Regions from separate parts of the Amycolatopsis sp. lyj-90 genome, predicted to be linked through region 1. Evidence: riboswitches for the same ligand, from Rfam matches in the RefSeq annotation. Region 1 holds a riboswitch; the other holds the start of a gene.
The links. Region 1 has a riboswitch for cobalamin ahead of metE (5-methyltetrahydropteroyltriglutamate--homocysteine S-methyltransferase). Riboswitches for the same ligand answer to the same signal wherever they lie in the genome.
Positions count from the first base shown of each region.

Region 2: it holds a riboswitch for cobalamin, as region 1 does, so the genes downstream of both, ACLJPX_RS02910 (CoA-acylating methylmalonate-semialdehyde dehydrogenase) here and metE (5-methyltetrahydropteroyltriglutamate--homocysteine S-methyltransferase) in region 1, are expected to answer to the same signal.

Region 1 is NZ_JAJPWP010000016.1:118,357-125,915, forward strand. Features, by position in the region: partial or broken gene ACLJPX_RS42205 (peroxiredoxin) at 1-47, opposite strand, end outside; gene ACLJPX_RS42210 (putative bifunctional diguanylate cyclase/phosphodiesterase) at 65-1,912, opposite strand; gene ACLJPX_RS42215 (cytochrome P450) at 2,122-3,567, opposite strand; gene metE (5-methyltetrahydropteroyltriglutamate--homocysteine S-methyltransferase) at 3,704-5,977, opposite strand; cobalamin riboswitch at 6,077-6,300, opposite strand; gene ACLJPX_RS42225 (ribonucleotide-diphosphate reductase subunit beta) at 6,434-7,510, opposite strand.
Region 2 is NZ_JAJPWP010000001.1:724,874-732,432, forward strand. Features, by position in the region: gene ACLJPX_RS02905 (acyl-CoA dehydrogenase family protein) at 1-1,108, opposite strand, end outside; gene ACLJPX_RS02910 (CoA-acylating methylmalonate-semialdehyde dehydrogenase) at 1,116-2,615, opposite strand; cobalamin riboswitch at 2,775-2,961, opposite strand; gene ACLJPX_RS02915 (short-chain fatty acyl-CoA regulator family protein) at 3,472-4,872, opposite strand; gene ACLJPX_RS02920 (3-hydroxybutyryl-CoA dehydrogenase) at 5,007-5,876, shown strand; gene ACLJPX_RS02925 (MmgE/PrpD family protein) at 5,876-7,357, shown strand; gene prpB (methylisocitrate lyase) at 7,357-7,559, shown strand, end outside.

The sequences.
Region 1 (7,559 bases):
TTGTCGTCGGGCAGGGTGAAGTCCGGGGCGATGTCACCTTGGTCCATGCCGGGATCCTGTCACGTCAGTGGGCGTGCCGTTCGATCAGCTCGTCGACCTCGTCCCCGGTCGCGGAATCGGCGACGAACGAGCCGCGTGCCGCGAGGACGCCGTGCCGCCGCAGCCGCTCGGCCTGTTCGTGGCTGCGGACGCCTTCCGCGCCGATCCGCAGTTTCAGTTCCTTGGCCCTGGTGACCAGCTGGCACAGGTGACGGACGTCGGCCTCGTCCTCGCCGTCGGCCAGCGCGTCGACCACCGCGCCGGACAGGATCACGTGACGGACCGGCAGCCGATGCTGCGGGATCAGTTCCAGATCGGCCGAACCGGAGATGGTCAGCACCAGCTGGGCGCCCAGATCGGCCAGCACGGCGAAGGAGTCCAGCACCTCGCCGCGCGGGTCGAGCACGGACTCGCGGTCGGTGCACAGCCGCAACGCCTGCGCGGGCAGGCTGTGCCGATCGAGCTGCTCCTTGACCAGCAGCACCAGATCGGGGTCGATGGCCAGCCGGTTCGGCAGCCGCACGCAGACGTCCGGTGCCGCGTCGCCGAACCGCTGCCGCCAGCGCGCGGTGGCGGCGAGCGATTCCGCCAGCAGCCACCGGCCGAGCGGGATGGTCATCCCGGTGATCTGGGCCAGCGGATAGAACTCGTCGGAGTCCAGTTCGCCCTTCTCCGGATGGGTCCAGCGCAGCCCCGCGTTCACCGCGGCCAGCTGGTCCGGGTTCGCGAGCTTCACCGTCGGCTGGTAGATCAGTGAGAACTCACCGTTCTCCAGCGCGCCCGCGATGACCGCGCCGAGCTGGTAGCGCCCGCGGTCACGCGCGTCGAGCTCCGGGTCGAACAGCATCCACTGCGCCTTGCCCGCTTCCTTGGCGCGGTGCAGCGCGATCTCCGCGGCCCTGAGCAGGTCCTCCGGTCCGCCGTCGGCGACCGGGCGGACGACGATGCCGGCGCTCGCGCTGACCCCGATGCCGTGCCCGCCGAGGTAGATCGGCTCGACCAGTTCCTCCAGGGCCTGCTCGACCAGATCGATCACCTGAGGCGAGGTGAACTCCCCGCGCAGCAGGACGGCGAACCCGTCACCGGACAGCCGGGCGACGGAAGCGTTGTGCCTGCCGGAGAACACGGCCTTGAGTTTGGTCGCGACCCCGCGCAGCACCTGGTCGCCGACTCCGGCGCCGAGACCGTCGTTGATCACCTTGAAGCCGTCGACGTCGAGATAGACGAGCGCGATCTGCTCGCCGCCGGATCCGGCCAGCGCGGTTTCGAGGGCGTTGCCGAACGCGGTGGCGTTCGGCAGGCCGGTCAGCGCGTCGTGCACGTTCTGGTGCAGCAGTCGTTCCTGCAGCAGGTGGATCTCGTTGGCGTCGGAGACCATCAGCACCGGGTACGCCGAGCCGGGCCGGTCACCGGGGAGGTCGGTCAGGGTCACGTCGACCCAGAGCGCTCCTTCCTCGGTGTGGTCCAGCAGCAGACGTTCCTGCTGGGTCGGCTGACTGAGCTTCATGAGCTGGGAGAGCGCGTTCCGCAGCCGGGAGACGTCGTGGTCGGCCGAGCCGAGGTCGGCGATGTTCCGCCCGCGCAGCGCCGACGGACGGCAGCCGAGGAGTTTGCCGAGTGCGACGTTCGCCTCGACGATCCTGCCGTCGGAGTCGGCGAGCGCGATCCCGATGGGAGAGGCGGAATAGAGCTTGGAGAACCGCAGCAGAGCGGGCTTGTGGTCGGGCTCGGTCCGGACGGCGTCCTGGGCGACGCCGAGCAAGAGTCGTTCGAGTTGCTCCTGGGGAAGCGATACTCCTTTAGTGTCAGCGAGCGTCGCGGCCCATCTTCGAGCGACGTCCACCAACCCTGGCGCGGAACCAGGCTCAGGCACACTTCACCTCTTCATGCGCGGTTTATGGCCAGCTCAGACCGGGTGTCCGAGCCCACGGACCCACACTAGGTATGAGCCGACCGGGAGTAGTGCCACGGCATCATGCTCGATACGGGGTGTCTACCGGCTGAAAGGGTGATCACTGCTACACGAGTGGTGACCAGAGGTTACCAAGAGTACTCGATCGTGGATGTCCCTTTGGTCGGGATTCAGCGTGTCTCCAAATGGATCGGCAAGCCGTCCGCGGGAACGGGCAGCGAGACGTAATCCCAGCGTGCGGTGTAGTCCTCCGGGACCGACCACCGGTACGCCCGCAGCATCTCGTGCAGCAGCGCCTTCACTTCGAACGTCCCGAAATGCAGGCCGATGCACTTGTGCGCGCCGCCGCCGAACGGCATCCACGCGTAGCGATGTGCCTTGTCCTCACGGCGTTCCTCGCCGAAGCGGTCCGGGTCGAACCGCATCGGGTCGGTCCAGTACTCCGGCGCGAAATGGTTGACGGTGGGGGAAACCCCGACCAGTGTCCCTTCGGGAATGAAGTGCCCGAGAACTTCGGTGTCCTTCACGGTCTTCCTTGCCAGCGAAGGAACCGGGGCCACCAGCCGCAGGGATTCCTTGATCACCAGGTCCAGCGTGGTCAGGGTCTCCAGCGCCTCTATGTCCGGTACGTCGTCACCGAGCGCGAGGGACTCCTGGCGCGCGCGTTCCTGCCACTCGGGGTTCTTGGCGAGGTGGTAGACGGCGGCGGCGCTGGTGATGGTCGACGTGTCGTGCGCGGCCATCATCAGGAAGATCATGTGGTTGACGACGTCGGAGTCGGTGAAGCGGTCACCGTCTTCGGTGGTGGCGTGGCACAAGGCGGTGAAGAGGTCTTCGCCGTCGCTTCGCCTCTTCGCGGGCAGATTCGCCGCGAAGTAGCGTTCGAGGACCTTGCGGCCGTGCAAGCCCGCCGCCCAGCGGCCGCCGGGAACGGGGAAGCGCACGATGGCCGTGCCCGCGCGCACGGAATTCACGAACGCGCGGTTGATCGCGGCCGCGTCTTCGCCGGACCGCATGCCCATGAACACGCGTGTCGCGACGTCGAGCGTGAGTTGCTTGAGGGACCAGTAGATCCGCGGGTTCGGCCGGTCCGCCCAGGCGGCGATGCCCTCACGGAGCGCCGGTCCCATCTGGTCGACGTATCCGGTGAGCCGCTGCCGCGTGAACGCCGCCTGCATGATCCGGCGGTGCAGATGGTGCTCGCCGAAATCGAGCAGCATCAGGCCGCGGTCGAAGAACTGCTCGATGAAGAACTTCCAGCCCTCCTGGGAAAAGGCCTTGTCCTTGTTCACCAGCGCGATCTGGGTGGCCTCGGGGCCGGAGAGGGCGACGATGCGGCGGCCGAACGCGCCCATCCACGACACCGGGCCGTAGGTCTCGTAGCGCTTGAGGCCGAACTCGATGCCGAAGCGCATGAAGTCCAGCGCGTGCCCGATGACGGGCGGGCCTTCGTCGCCGAGGACGGGTTTGAGACCCGGCGGGGCGGGCGCGAGCTCGCGGACCGGCCAGGTCGCGCCGAGCCAGCGCTGGTCGACCGAACGCGGCAGGGGGATCGAGGTGAGCGGCGGGACCCGCTCACGCAGTGCCCCGGTGACCTTTTCGACGGCGTTCGCCATGGTGACCATCTCCCCGTTGAGACCGGCTACCGCCCCACCATCGCACTCTTGTTGGCAGGTTGACAATACCCCGGCGGATGTACATAAGGCCCCCTTCCTTGCGCCTGGAGCAAGGAAGGGGGCCTTCATGTCCTGATCAGCCCAGCTCGGACCGGACCGCGTTCGCGGCCGCGACCAGGTTCCGCAGGGCAGGCTCCACCTCGGCGTAACCGCGGGTCTTCAGCCCGCAGTCCGGGTTGACCCAGATCCGCTCGGCGGGCACGGCGCCGACGGCGGTCCGCAGCAGCCCGCTGACCTCGTCGACGCCGGGGACGCGCGGCGAGTGGATGTCGTACACGCCCGGCCCGACGCCGCGGCCGAAGCCCGCCGCGCCGAGGTCGGTGACGACCTCCATCTTCGACCGCGCCGCCTCGATGCTGGTGACGTCGGCGTCGAGCGCGTCGATCGCCTTCACCACCTCACCGAACTCCGAATAGCACATGTGCGTGTGGATCTGTGTCGCGTCGTCGATCCCGGACGTCGCCAGCCGGAACGACGAAACCGCCCAAGAGAAGTACGCCTCGTGCGCCGCAGCGCGCAGCGGGAGCAGTTCCCGCAGCGCCGGCTCATCCACCTGGATGACGCGGATGCCGGCCGCCTGCAGGTCGTGCACCTCGTCGCGGATGGCCAGCGCGACCTGGCGGGCGGTCTCGCCCAGCGGCTGGTCGTCGCGGACGAACGACCACGCCAGAATCGTCACCGGCCCGGTCAGCATGCCCTTGACGGGCTTGCCGGTCAGGCTTTGCGCGTAGCGCGCCCACTCGACGGTCATCGGCTCGGGACGGGAGACGTCGCCGTACAGGATCGGCGGCCGGACACACCGCGAGCCGTAGGACTGCACCCAGCCGAAGTCGGTGGCCGCGAACCCGGCCAGCCGCTCGGCGAAGTACTGCACCATGTCGTTGCGCTCGGGCTCGCCGTGCACCAGCACGTCCAGGCCCAGATCCTCCTGCAGCCGGATGACGCGCTCGATCTCCGCCTTCATCGCGGCCTCGTACCCGGCGTCGTCCAGCGAGCCCGCCTTGTGCGCGGCACGGGCCTTGCGGACGTCGGTGGTCTGGGGGAACGAGCCGATCGTCGTGCTCGGCAACGGCGGCAGGGCCAGCGCGGCCTGCTGGGCCGCCGCGCGCCGCGCGTAGGGGGAACGGACGGTGTCCTCCGGCCGCAGCGCCTCCAGCCGGGCACGGACCCCGGCGTCGGCCAGATCGGCCGCCGTGGCGCGGTCCGTGGCCGCCGCACGGGCGGCGGAGAGGTCGACGCCCTCCTCCTTCAGCGCGCGGCCGAGCAGGACGACCTCGTCGACCTTCTGCTTGGCGAACGCGAGCCAGCCCTTGAGCCGCGGGTGGAGCTCGGCCTCCCGCTCGACGTCGTAAGGCACGTGCAGCAGCGAGCACGACGTCGAGACGCTGACCGACTTCGCGGTGCCGAGCAGCGTCGCCGCCCGGCTGAGCGCGCGGGTCGGGTCGGTGCGCCAGACATTGCGCCCGTCCACGACACCGGCCAGGACCTCCTTGTCGCGCAAGGCGGGTTCGGCCGCGACGGCGTCCACAAAGGACTCATCAGTGACGAGGTCGACGGCGAGGGCGTCGATCGGGGAACGGGCGAGCACACCCAGTCCCCGGCCGAGACCGCCGAAGTATCCGGCGACCAGGATCTTCGGGCGCGCGGTCTCCTTCGCGAGCCGGTGGTAGGCGCGGATGAGCGCGTTGAGCTCCGGCTCGGTGCGGTCGCCTGCGAAGGCGGGCTCGTCGAGCTGGACCCACTCGACGCCTTCGTCATGCAGGCGCCGCAGCAGTTCGACGTAGCCGTCGAGAAGGTTGTCGAGAAGGTCCAGCGGGCGGAAGCCCTCCGGAGCACCCTCGGCGGCCTTCGCGAGCAGCAAGAACGTCACCGGGCCCACCAGCACCGGCCGTGTCTCGACGCCGATCGCGCGGGCCTCGCGGTACTCGTCGAGCGGCTTGGAGCCGGCGACCGAGAACCGGGTGTCCGGCCCGAGTTCGGGGACGATGTAGTGGTAGTTCGTGTCGAACCACTTCGTCATCTCCATCGCGGGCGCGTCCTGCACCCCGCGAGCTGCGGCGAAGTAGGTGTCGAGCGGCGAGAGACCGAGCTTCGTGACGCGCTCCGGCAGCGCTCCGAACAGCTCGGCGGTGTCGAGCACCTGGTCGTAGTGGGAGAACGTGTTGGAGGGGACGGAATCCAGTCCGGCGTCCTTGAGTTCCCGCCAGGTCTGCGTGCGCAGCGCGCGGCCGGTCTCCAGCAACGCGGCCTCGTCGATCTTGCCCGCCCAGTAGCGTTCGAGTGAACGCTTGAGTTCCCGGTCCGGTCCGATCCGGGGGTAGCCCAGCACAGTGGTGCCGATTTCGGTCACAGCTCTCTCCTCGCGAGCTTGTCGTCAGAGCCCGGACGCGCGCAGGAGTGACCGCGATTCGGTCGCGCCCATCCCACGAGGCCCGGACTCACGCACGCCGTCGGCGCGCGCACCACGGGCAGGTCTTCGGACTCGTGGGCGACTCGCTCGCTCCTACCGGCCGTCGCTTCCCGGGGCGCCATGCCCCAGTGCTTTACCGTGTCTCGCACGGTGACGGCTTTCGTTCCCACATACCGCTGCGGGGCAGTCCCGGATTCACACCGGGTTCCCTGTTACCTCGACCGGCCTGGGAGGCCGGGCGAACCAGTAGCACCCTGGAGCGTACCGAATTCGGGTCTCGTGTGACTGGAGGCGTAACTCACGTGATCAGACGGTGAACTCGCGTGTCTGGAGACGGAACACGCCGGGCGGAAGTCCGCCCGGCGTGTTCCGTCTCTGATCACGTGAGATGCGGGATCAGTCCCAGTCGAGGGCACCACCGGACTGGTACTCGATGACGCGGGTCTCGAAGAAGTTCTTCTCCTTCTTGAGGTCCATCGCCTCCGACATCCACGGGAACGGGTTCTCCGTCTCGCCGAAGATCGGCTGGAGGCCGATCTGCTGCGCACGACGGTCGGTGATGAAGTGCATGTACTGCTCGATCAGCTCGGCCGACAGCCCGAGCATGCCGCGCGGCATGGTGTCGCGGGCGTAGGAGACCTCGAGCTCGCAGGCCTCGGTCAGCATGCCGCGGATCTCCGCCTGGAACTCCTCGGTCCACAGGTGCGGGTTCTCGATCTTGATCTGGTTGATGCAGTCGATGCCGAAGTTCAGGTGGATCGACTCGTCGCGCAGGATGTACTGGTACTGCTCGGCAATGCCGATCATCTTGTTCCGGCGGCCGAGCGAGAGGATCTGCGCGAAGCCGGTGTAGAACCACATGCCCTCGAAGATCACGTAGAACGCGACCAGGTCACGCAGGAAGTTCTGGTCGGCCTCGGGGGTACCGGTCTCGAAGTCCGGGTTCTCCAGGTTCTGCGTGTACTTCAGCGCCCACGCGTCCTTCTCCGAGATGGAGGGGACCTCGCGGTACATGTTGAACAGCTCGCCCTCGACCAGGCCGAGGCTCTCGCAGATGTACTGGAAGGTGTGCGTGTGCACGGCCTCCTCGAACGCCTGGCGCAGCAGGTACTGGCGGCATTCGGGGTTGGTGATCTGGCGGTACACCGCGAGCACGATGTTGTTGGCCACCAGCGATTCCGCGGTGGCGAAGAAGCCGAGGTTGCGCTTGAGCATGGTGCGCTCGTCCTCGGTCAGGCCGTCGGCCGACTTCCACAGCGCGATGTCGGCCTGCATGGCGACCTCGGTCGGCATCCAGTGGTTGTTGCAACCGGCGAGGTACTTCTCCCACGCCCAGGTGTACTTCATCGGCAGCAGCTGGTTGACGTCGGCGCGGGCGTTGATCATCCGCTTGTCGTCGACGTTGATCCGGGCGGCGCCGACTTCGATCTCACCGAGGCCGGTGGCGTCGGTGGAAGCGTCAAAGGTGGTCATAGAGGGGCACACTCCAAGAGGCGTCGTGAGTGGTAAGGACGGTTAGAAC
Region 2 (7,559 bases), on a different contig from region 1:
TGATCACGCGCATGATTTCGTTGGTCCCTTCGAGGATCTGGTGCACCCGCAGGTCGCGGACGATCTTCTCCAGCCCGTATTCGGCGAGGTAGCCGTAGCCTCCGTGCAGTTGCAGCGCCTGGTTGGCCACCTCGAACCCGGTGTCGGTGCAGAACCGCTTGGCCATCGCCGAAAGCTGGGTCGCGGTGTCCTCGCCCTGGTCGAGCGCGTCCGCCGCCCGCCACAACAAGGTCCTCGCGGCTTCGAGATCGGTGCGCATGTCGGCCAGCCGGAACTGCAACGCCTGCTTCTCGGACAGCTTCTCGCCGAACGCCGAGCGCTCCGACAGATGCCGGACGGCCATGCCGAGCGCGGCCTCGGCGCCACCGAGGGAACAGGCCGAGATGTTGAGCCTGCCACCGTCCAAAGCGGACATGGCGACCCGGAACCCGTTGCCCTCGCCGCCGAGCAGCGCGGACGCCGGGACACGGGCGTCCTCGAAGATGACCTGCCTGGTGGGCTGGGCGTTCCAGCCCATCTTGATCTCGTTGGGTCCGAAGGAGACCCCGGGCGTGTCCCGGTCGACGATGAACGCCGAGATGCCCCGGGCGCCGGGACCGCCGGTGCGGGCGAGCACGACGTGGACGTCCGAAGTGCCCGCGCCGGAGATGAACTGCTTGACGCCGTCGAGCACGTAGTGGTCGCCGTCGCGGCGGGCACGGGTGGAGAGCGCCGCCGCGTCGGAACCCGCGTCCGGCTCGGTGAGGCAGTAGCTGCCGAACGCGTCCATCGTGGACATTCGCGGGAGGTACCGGTGCCGCTGGGCGTCGTCGCCGAACTTGTCGATCATGGTCGCGACCATGTTGTGGATCGAGATGTAGGCGGCCAGCGACGGGCAGCCGCCGGCGAGCGCCTCGAACACGAGGACGCCGTCGAGCCGGCCGAGCGCGGAGCCGCCGAGGTCTTCGGGCAGGTAGATGCCGCCCATGCCCAGCTGGGCGGCCTTACGGAGGACGTCGACCGGGAAATGCTTGGCCTGGTCCCATTCGATCGCGTGCGGGGCGAGGTGTTCCGCCGCGAACTCCGCGGCGGTCTCACGCAGGGCCCGCTGTTCGTCGGTCAGTCTCATCGTGGCCTCAGCTCATCGTCGGGATGACGAAGCTGGCGCCTTCCTTGGTGCCCGAAGGCCAGCGCGAGGTGACCGTCTTGGTCTTGGTGTAGAACCGGATCGAGTCCGGTCCGTGCTGGTTGAGGTCGCCGAAACCGGAGCGCTTCCAGCCGCCGAAGGTGTGGTAGGCGATCGGGACCGGGATGGGCACGTTGACCCCGACCATCCCGGTGTTCACCCGCGAGGTGAAGTCGCGGGCCGTGTCGCCGTCGCGGGTGAAGATCGCGACGCCGTTGCCGTACTCGTGCTCGCTGGGCAGCCGCAGCGCTTCCTCGTAGTCGGCCGCGCGCACGATCGACAGCACCGGGCCGAAGATCTCCTCGCGGTAGATCCGCATGTCGCTGGTGACGTGGTCGAACAGGCAGCCGCCGAGGAAGAAGCCGTTCTCGTGACCGTCCACAGTGGTCTCGCGGCCGTCGACCAGCAGTTTCGCGCCCTCGGCGAGGCCGACGTCGATGTAGTCGCGGACCCGCTGGACGGCTTCGGCGGTGACCAGCGGCCCGAAGTCGGCCGTTTCGTCCAGGGAGGCACCGATCTTCAGCGTCTTGACGCGTTCGGTCAGCCGGGCGGCCAGCGCGTCGGCGGTGGCTTCGCCGACCGGGACGGCGACGGAGATCGCCATGCAGCGTTCACCCGCGGAGCCGTACCCGGCGCCGATCAGCGCGTCGACGACCTGGTCGAGGTCGGCGTCCGGCATCACGATCATGTGGTTCTTGGCGCCGCCGAAGCACTGTGCGCGCTTCCCGTGCGCGGCCGCGGTTGTGTAGATGTACTCGGCGATCGAGGACGAGCCGACGAAGCCGACGGCCTCGACACGGGGGTCGGTGAGCAGCGCGTCGACGGCTTCCTTGTCGCCGTTGACCACGTTGAACACGCCCGGCGGCAGGCCTGCTTCGAGGAAGAGTTCGGCCAGCCGCAGCGGGACCGACGGGTCGCGTTCGGACGGCTTGAGCACGAAGGAGTTGCCGCAGGCGATCGCCGGGGCGGCCTTCCACAACGGGATCATCGCGGGGAAGTTGAACGGCGTGATGCCGGCGACCACGCCGAGCGGCTGCCGCATCGAGTAGACGTCGATGCCGGTGCCCGCGCTGTCGCTGTACTCGCCCTTGAGCAGGTGCGGGATACCGATGGCGAACTCGACCACTTCGAGGCCACGCTGGATGTCGCCGCGCGCGTCGGGAACGGTCTTGCCGTGTTCGGACGAGAGCAGGCGGGCGAGGGAGTCCTCTTCCGCGCGGACGAGGTCGACGAACTTCAACAGCACGCGGGCCCGCTTCTGCGGGTTCCAGCGGGCCCATTCAAGCTGGGCCTGCGCCGCGTCGGCGACGACGGCGGCGACCTCGGTGGCCGAGGCGAGCGGGACGCGGGCCTGGACGGCGCCGGTGCTGGGGTCGAAGACGTCGGCGAACCGGCCGGACGTACCCGATACCGGCTTGCCGCCGACGAAGTGGCTGAGTTCGGTGCTCATGGATGCCCTTTCCGAAAGTACGCAGGACGAAGCCGCCCGAAGACCACGATCGGTGGCCGGGCAGGGGAGTACGGACGACTTACCGCCGGGGTGGTGGCGGGTCGGCGACTTTCGCGCAGGCAGGAAGAATCCGCATGCGTTCAGCTCCATCCTCGTGGACGAACACGACACGTCTGCGGCCGGTATCCTGGCTCCCGGATCCGCGGCGGCTCCGGCCTTCCCGGCTCGCGCCAGTGGCCTTCTCTGCGGGAGCGCCGCTCCCCGGTCACAGTGGCGGGACCGCACCGGATTTTCACCGGCTTCCCTGCACCGCAGACCTGTGGACACCATAAAGTAGGAAGTCCGACTATGTCGAGGACAAGGGTGTGGCGTACGCCTCAGGTACGCGATGGGTCTCGTGAGTGGTGGCGTCCGGAATCCCCCGCCCGGCTGCCGGCCGTGGGGGTGTGGGGGTGGCACGGTCTTGATCAACGGAGGATCGGGGCGTCTTTCGCCGCGTCCAACGCCGAGCGGCCTTGTCGCGAAAGCCACTTTCGCGAGGTCTGATGTCCCGAAAGTGGCTTTCGCGACACCCCGGCGAGCCTGGTGTGGCCTTCACGGTGACCGGGATCAGTGGCTTCGGTCGTGAGTGGCGATTCGGGTTCTAAGCCGAATCGCCACTCACGACCACCTCGCCCCACACGGTCTGAACCTTCAGCTCCAGCCAGGAACGGGGTCACCCGGGGACAACGGTGTTGTGAAAGCCACTTTCCCAACCTTCACCGTTGTTGCGAAAGTGGCTTTCACAACGCCCACCCTGCGAGCGAAAGACGGCACGAGCACGCCGGGTTCGCCCTTCTCCTCGATAAACCGCCACTCACGAGAGTGGCGGGTAGGGCAGCAGGCTGGACGAATGCTCGTCGACCCGCATCGGTTTCCCGATCGCGGGGAAGGCGCGCTGCGGGCACGCGGGCCGTTCGCAGACCTTGCACCCCATCCCGATCGGGGTGACGGCCGCGCCGGTGCCGAGCGCCAGCCCGTCGGAGTACACGAGCCGTCGCGCGTGCCGGAGTTCGCAGCCGAGCCCGATCGCGAACGTCTTGCCGGGATCGCCGTGCCCGCCCGCCGCGCGGGAAACGGTGCGGGCCAGCCAGAAGTACTTCTTGCCGTCCGGGAGTTCGGCGACCTGGGTGAGGATCCGGCCCGGCGAACTGAACGCCTCGTAGACGATCCACAGTGGACATGAGCCGCCGACACGGGAGAAGTGAAACCCGGTGGCGGACTGACGTTTCGAGATGTTGCCCGCACGGTCGACCCGCACGAAGGAGAACGGCACGCCGCGGGTGCCCGGTCGCTGCAAAGTGGACAGTCGATGGCAGATCGTCTCGAAGCCGACGCCGAAGTGGTCGGAAAGGCGCGTGATGTCGTAGCGGTAGCGTTCCGCCGCGCCGAGGAAAACGCGATACGGCAGGACGAGCGCGCCCGCGTAGTAGTTGGCCAGGCCGATCCGCGCGAGTCGCCGGGCGGTGTCGCCGCTGAACTTCCCGTCGTCGACGAGCCGGTCGATCACGTCGCCTGCCTCCAGCAGCGCCAGCTCGGACGCGAGCCGGAACGCGGCCTGACCGGGGCGCAGCGCGGGGGAGAGACGCAGCGTCTTCTCGCGCGTGTCGAAGTGGTGCTGATCGGCGCCTAGGGATTCGGAGACCACCTTGACGCCGTGACGGTCCAACAGTCCGGCGGCCAGTCCACTGCGGACTTCGCCGGGGTGGAGGCGCAACTCGGCGGCCAGCTTCTCCGCGGGAGCGTCCAGTTCCGTGACGTGGTTGCGGCGCAGGTAGAACCAGTCCCGGATCTCCTCGTGCGGCTGTTGCGCGGTCGACCGGTCGAGTCCCTGCTCGGTCACCAGCGTGGCGATGTTCTCCACGGCTTCGCGGTAGCGGCGGTGCAGCGCGACGAGCGTCCGCGCCACCTCGGGCAGCGTGGTGGTCAGCGCGTCGACCTCGCCCGCGGAGATCGCGCCGCTGACGGTGTTGTCGCCGAACACCTCGCGGACGTCGGCGACCAGCCGGGCGGTGTCGCGGGCGGCGAAGAACTCCGTGTCCACGCCGAAGGTCTCGGTGAGCTTCAGCAGGACCGGCATGGTCAGGGGCCTGCCGTTGTGTTCGAGCTGGTTGACGTAACTCGGCGAGATCTCCAGCAGCCTGGCCAGTTCGGACTGCGTCATGGACCGGCCTTCGCGCAGCTGGCGCAGCCGGGCACCCGCGTACATCTTCTCCACAAAGCGACTGTAACAACTTTTACAAGCGGTTCGCGAACGTTCACAACTCTTCACAGCGCTGTGGGCTAGCGACGGTCGCGAGGTCGGTGCCACGCTCGTGGCAGAGCACCACAAGGTTCACAAAGGGAGTGCGGATGAGCGCGGAGATCGCCCGAGCAGGCGTCGTCGGGGCCGGTCAGATGGGGGCCGGAATCGCCGAGGTGTGCGCCCGGTCCGGCCTGGACGTCGTGGTGTGCGAACACGACACACCGTCCGCCGACGCGGGCCGCGCGCGGATCTTGGCCTCGCTCGATCGGGCGGTCCGGGCGGGCAAGCTCGGCCGCCCGGAGGCCGAACGCGCCGCCTGGCGGCTGCGGTTCACCACCGACGTCGGCGAACTGGCCGACCGTCAGCTGGTGATCGAAGCCGTCGCCGAGGACGAGCAGGTCAAGCTGGAGCTGTTCGCGACACTCGACAAGGTCGTGACCGACCCCGCCGCGATCCTCGCGTCGAACACCTCCTCCCTCCCGATCATGCGGCTGGCGATGGCCACCGGCCGGGCCGAACAGGTCGTCGGCCTGCACTTCTTCAATCCGGTCCCGGTGCTGCCGCTGGTCGAGGTGGTCGGCTCGCTGCTGACCAGCGCGTCCACAGTGGACCGCGCCGAACGGTTCGCCCGCGACGTCCTCGGCAAGCAGACCGTGCGGGCACGCGACCGGGCCGGGTTCGTGGTCAACGCACTGCTCGTGCCGTACCTTCTGTCGGCCATCCGGATGGTGGAGTCGGGCTTCGCCGCCGCGTCCGATGTGGACCGAGGGATGGAACTCGGTACCGCGCATCCGATGGGACCCCTGCGCCTGACCGACCTGATCGGCCTCGACACCGTGGCCGCGATCGCGGACTCGCTCTACGCCGAGTTCAAGGAAGCGCTCTACGCGCCACCGCCCCTGCTGCTGCGCATGGTCGACGCCGGGCTGCTCGGCAAGAAGACCGGCCGCGGATTCCACGTCTACGAAGGAAAGTGATGATCGACCACACCGTCCGCACCTACCGATCCGCCGAATCGCTGCCCCGCGAGGAGCAGCTCGCGTGGAAGCTCGCCTCGGTCGCCACCGACGACGTCCCGGTCACCCCCGAGGTCGCGGCCATGGTGATCAACCGGGTGATCGACAACGCCGCCGTGGCTGCCGCGTCGCTCGCGAGGCGCCCCGTCCGCTCGGCCCGCGACCAGGCCTTGGCGCATCCGGGAAAGCCGGGTGCGGCGGTGTTCGGCGTCGCAAGCCGGTACTCCCCGGAATGGGCCGCCTGGGCCAACGGCGTCGCCGTGCGCGAACTCGACTACCACGACACCTTCCTCGCCGCGGACTACTCGCACCCCGGCGACAACATCCCGCCGATCCTCGCCGTCGCCCAGCACACCGGGCGCACCGGCGCGGACCTGCTCCGCGGGATCGCCGCCGGATACGAACTCCAGGTGAACCTCGTGCGCGGGATCTGCCTGCACGAGCACAAGATCGACCACATCGCCCACCTCGGCCCGTCGGTCGCGGGCGGCCTCGGCGCGCTGCTGGGCCTGGAGACCGAGACCGTGTACCAGGCCATCGGGCAGGCGTTGCACACCACGACGACGACCCGCCAGTCCCGCAAGGGCGAGATCTCCTCGTGGAAGGCTTACGCGCCCGCGTTCGCCGGGAAAGCCGCGATCGAGGCCGTCGACCGGGTGATGCGCGGCGAAGGCGCGCCGAGCCCGATTTACGAGGGCGAGGACGGGTTCGTCGCGTGGCTGCTGAGCGGTCCGGACGCCGAGTACACGGTACCTTTGCCGGCGCCGGGCGAGGCGAAACAGTCCATCCTGGACACTTACACCAAGGAGCACTCGGCGGAGTACCAGAGCCAGGCGCTGATCGACCTCGCGCGACGGCTCGGCCCGAGGATCGGCGAGCTCGGCAAGGTCGAGCGGATCCTCATCCACACCAGCCACCACACGCATTACGTGATCGGCTCCGGCGCGGGCGATCCGCAGAAGTACGACCCCCACGCCAGCCGTGAGACGCTGGACCACTCGATCCCGTACATCTTCGCGGTCGCCCTGCAGGACGGTGCCTGGCACCACGAGCGGTCCTACGACCGGGCTCGCGCGACACGGCCGGACACGGTCGAACTCTGGCAGAAGGTCGCCACCGTCGAGGATCCCGAATGGACTCGCCGCTATCACGCGCCCGAACCGGCGTTCGGCGGCCGGGTCGAGATCACGCTCGCCGACGGCACGGTGCTGACCGACGAGATCGCCGTCGCCGACGCTCACCCGGCCGGGGCACGGCCGTTCGCCCGGGAGCAGTACGTGGCCAAGTTCCGTACGCTGACCGACGGGGTGATCGCCGCCGCCGATCAGGACCGGTTCCTCGACACGGTCACCCGGCTCGGGGAACTGGACGCGGCCGAGGTCGCCGGGATCGTGCTCCCGGCCGGGCTCGACGCCGCGCCGACGAGCAAGGGGATCTTCTGATGCTGCACGCCACTCCCTCCGCCGCGCAGAAGCGGGCCGCCTTCCGCACCGGGCTGAATTCCGGGACGCTGCAACGCCTTCCCGGCGCGTTCAACCCGTTGTCGGCCAAGCTGATCGAGCGGCGCGGCTTCGAGGGTGTCTACATCTCCGGCGCGGTCCTTTCGGCGGAGCTCGGCCTGCCGGACATCGGGCTGACCACGCT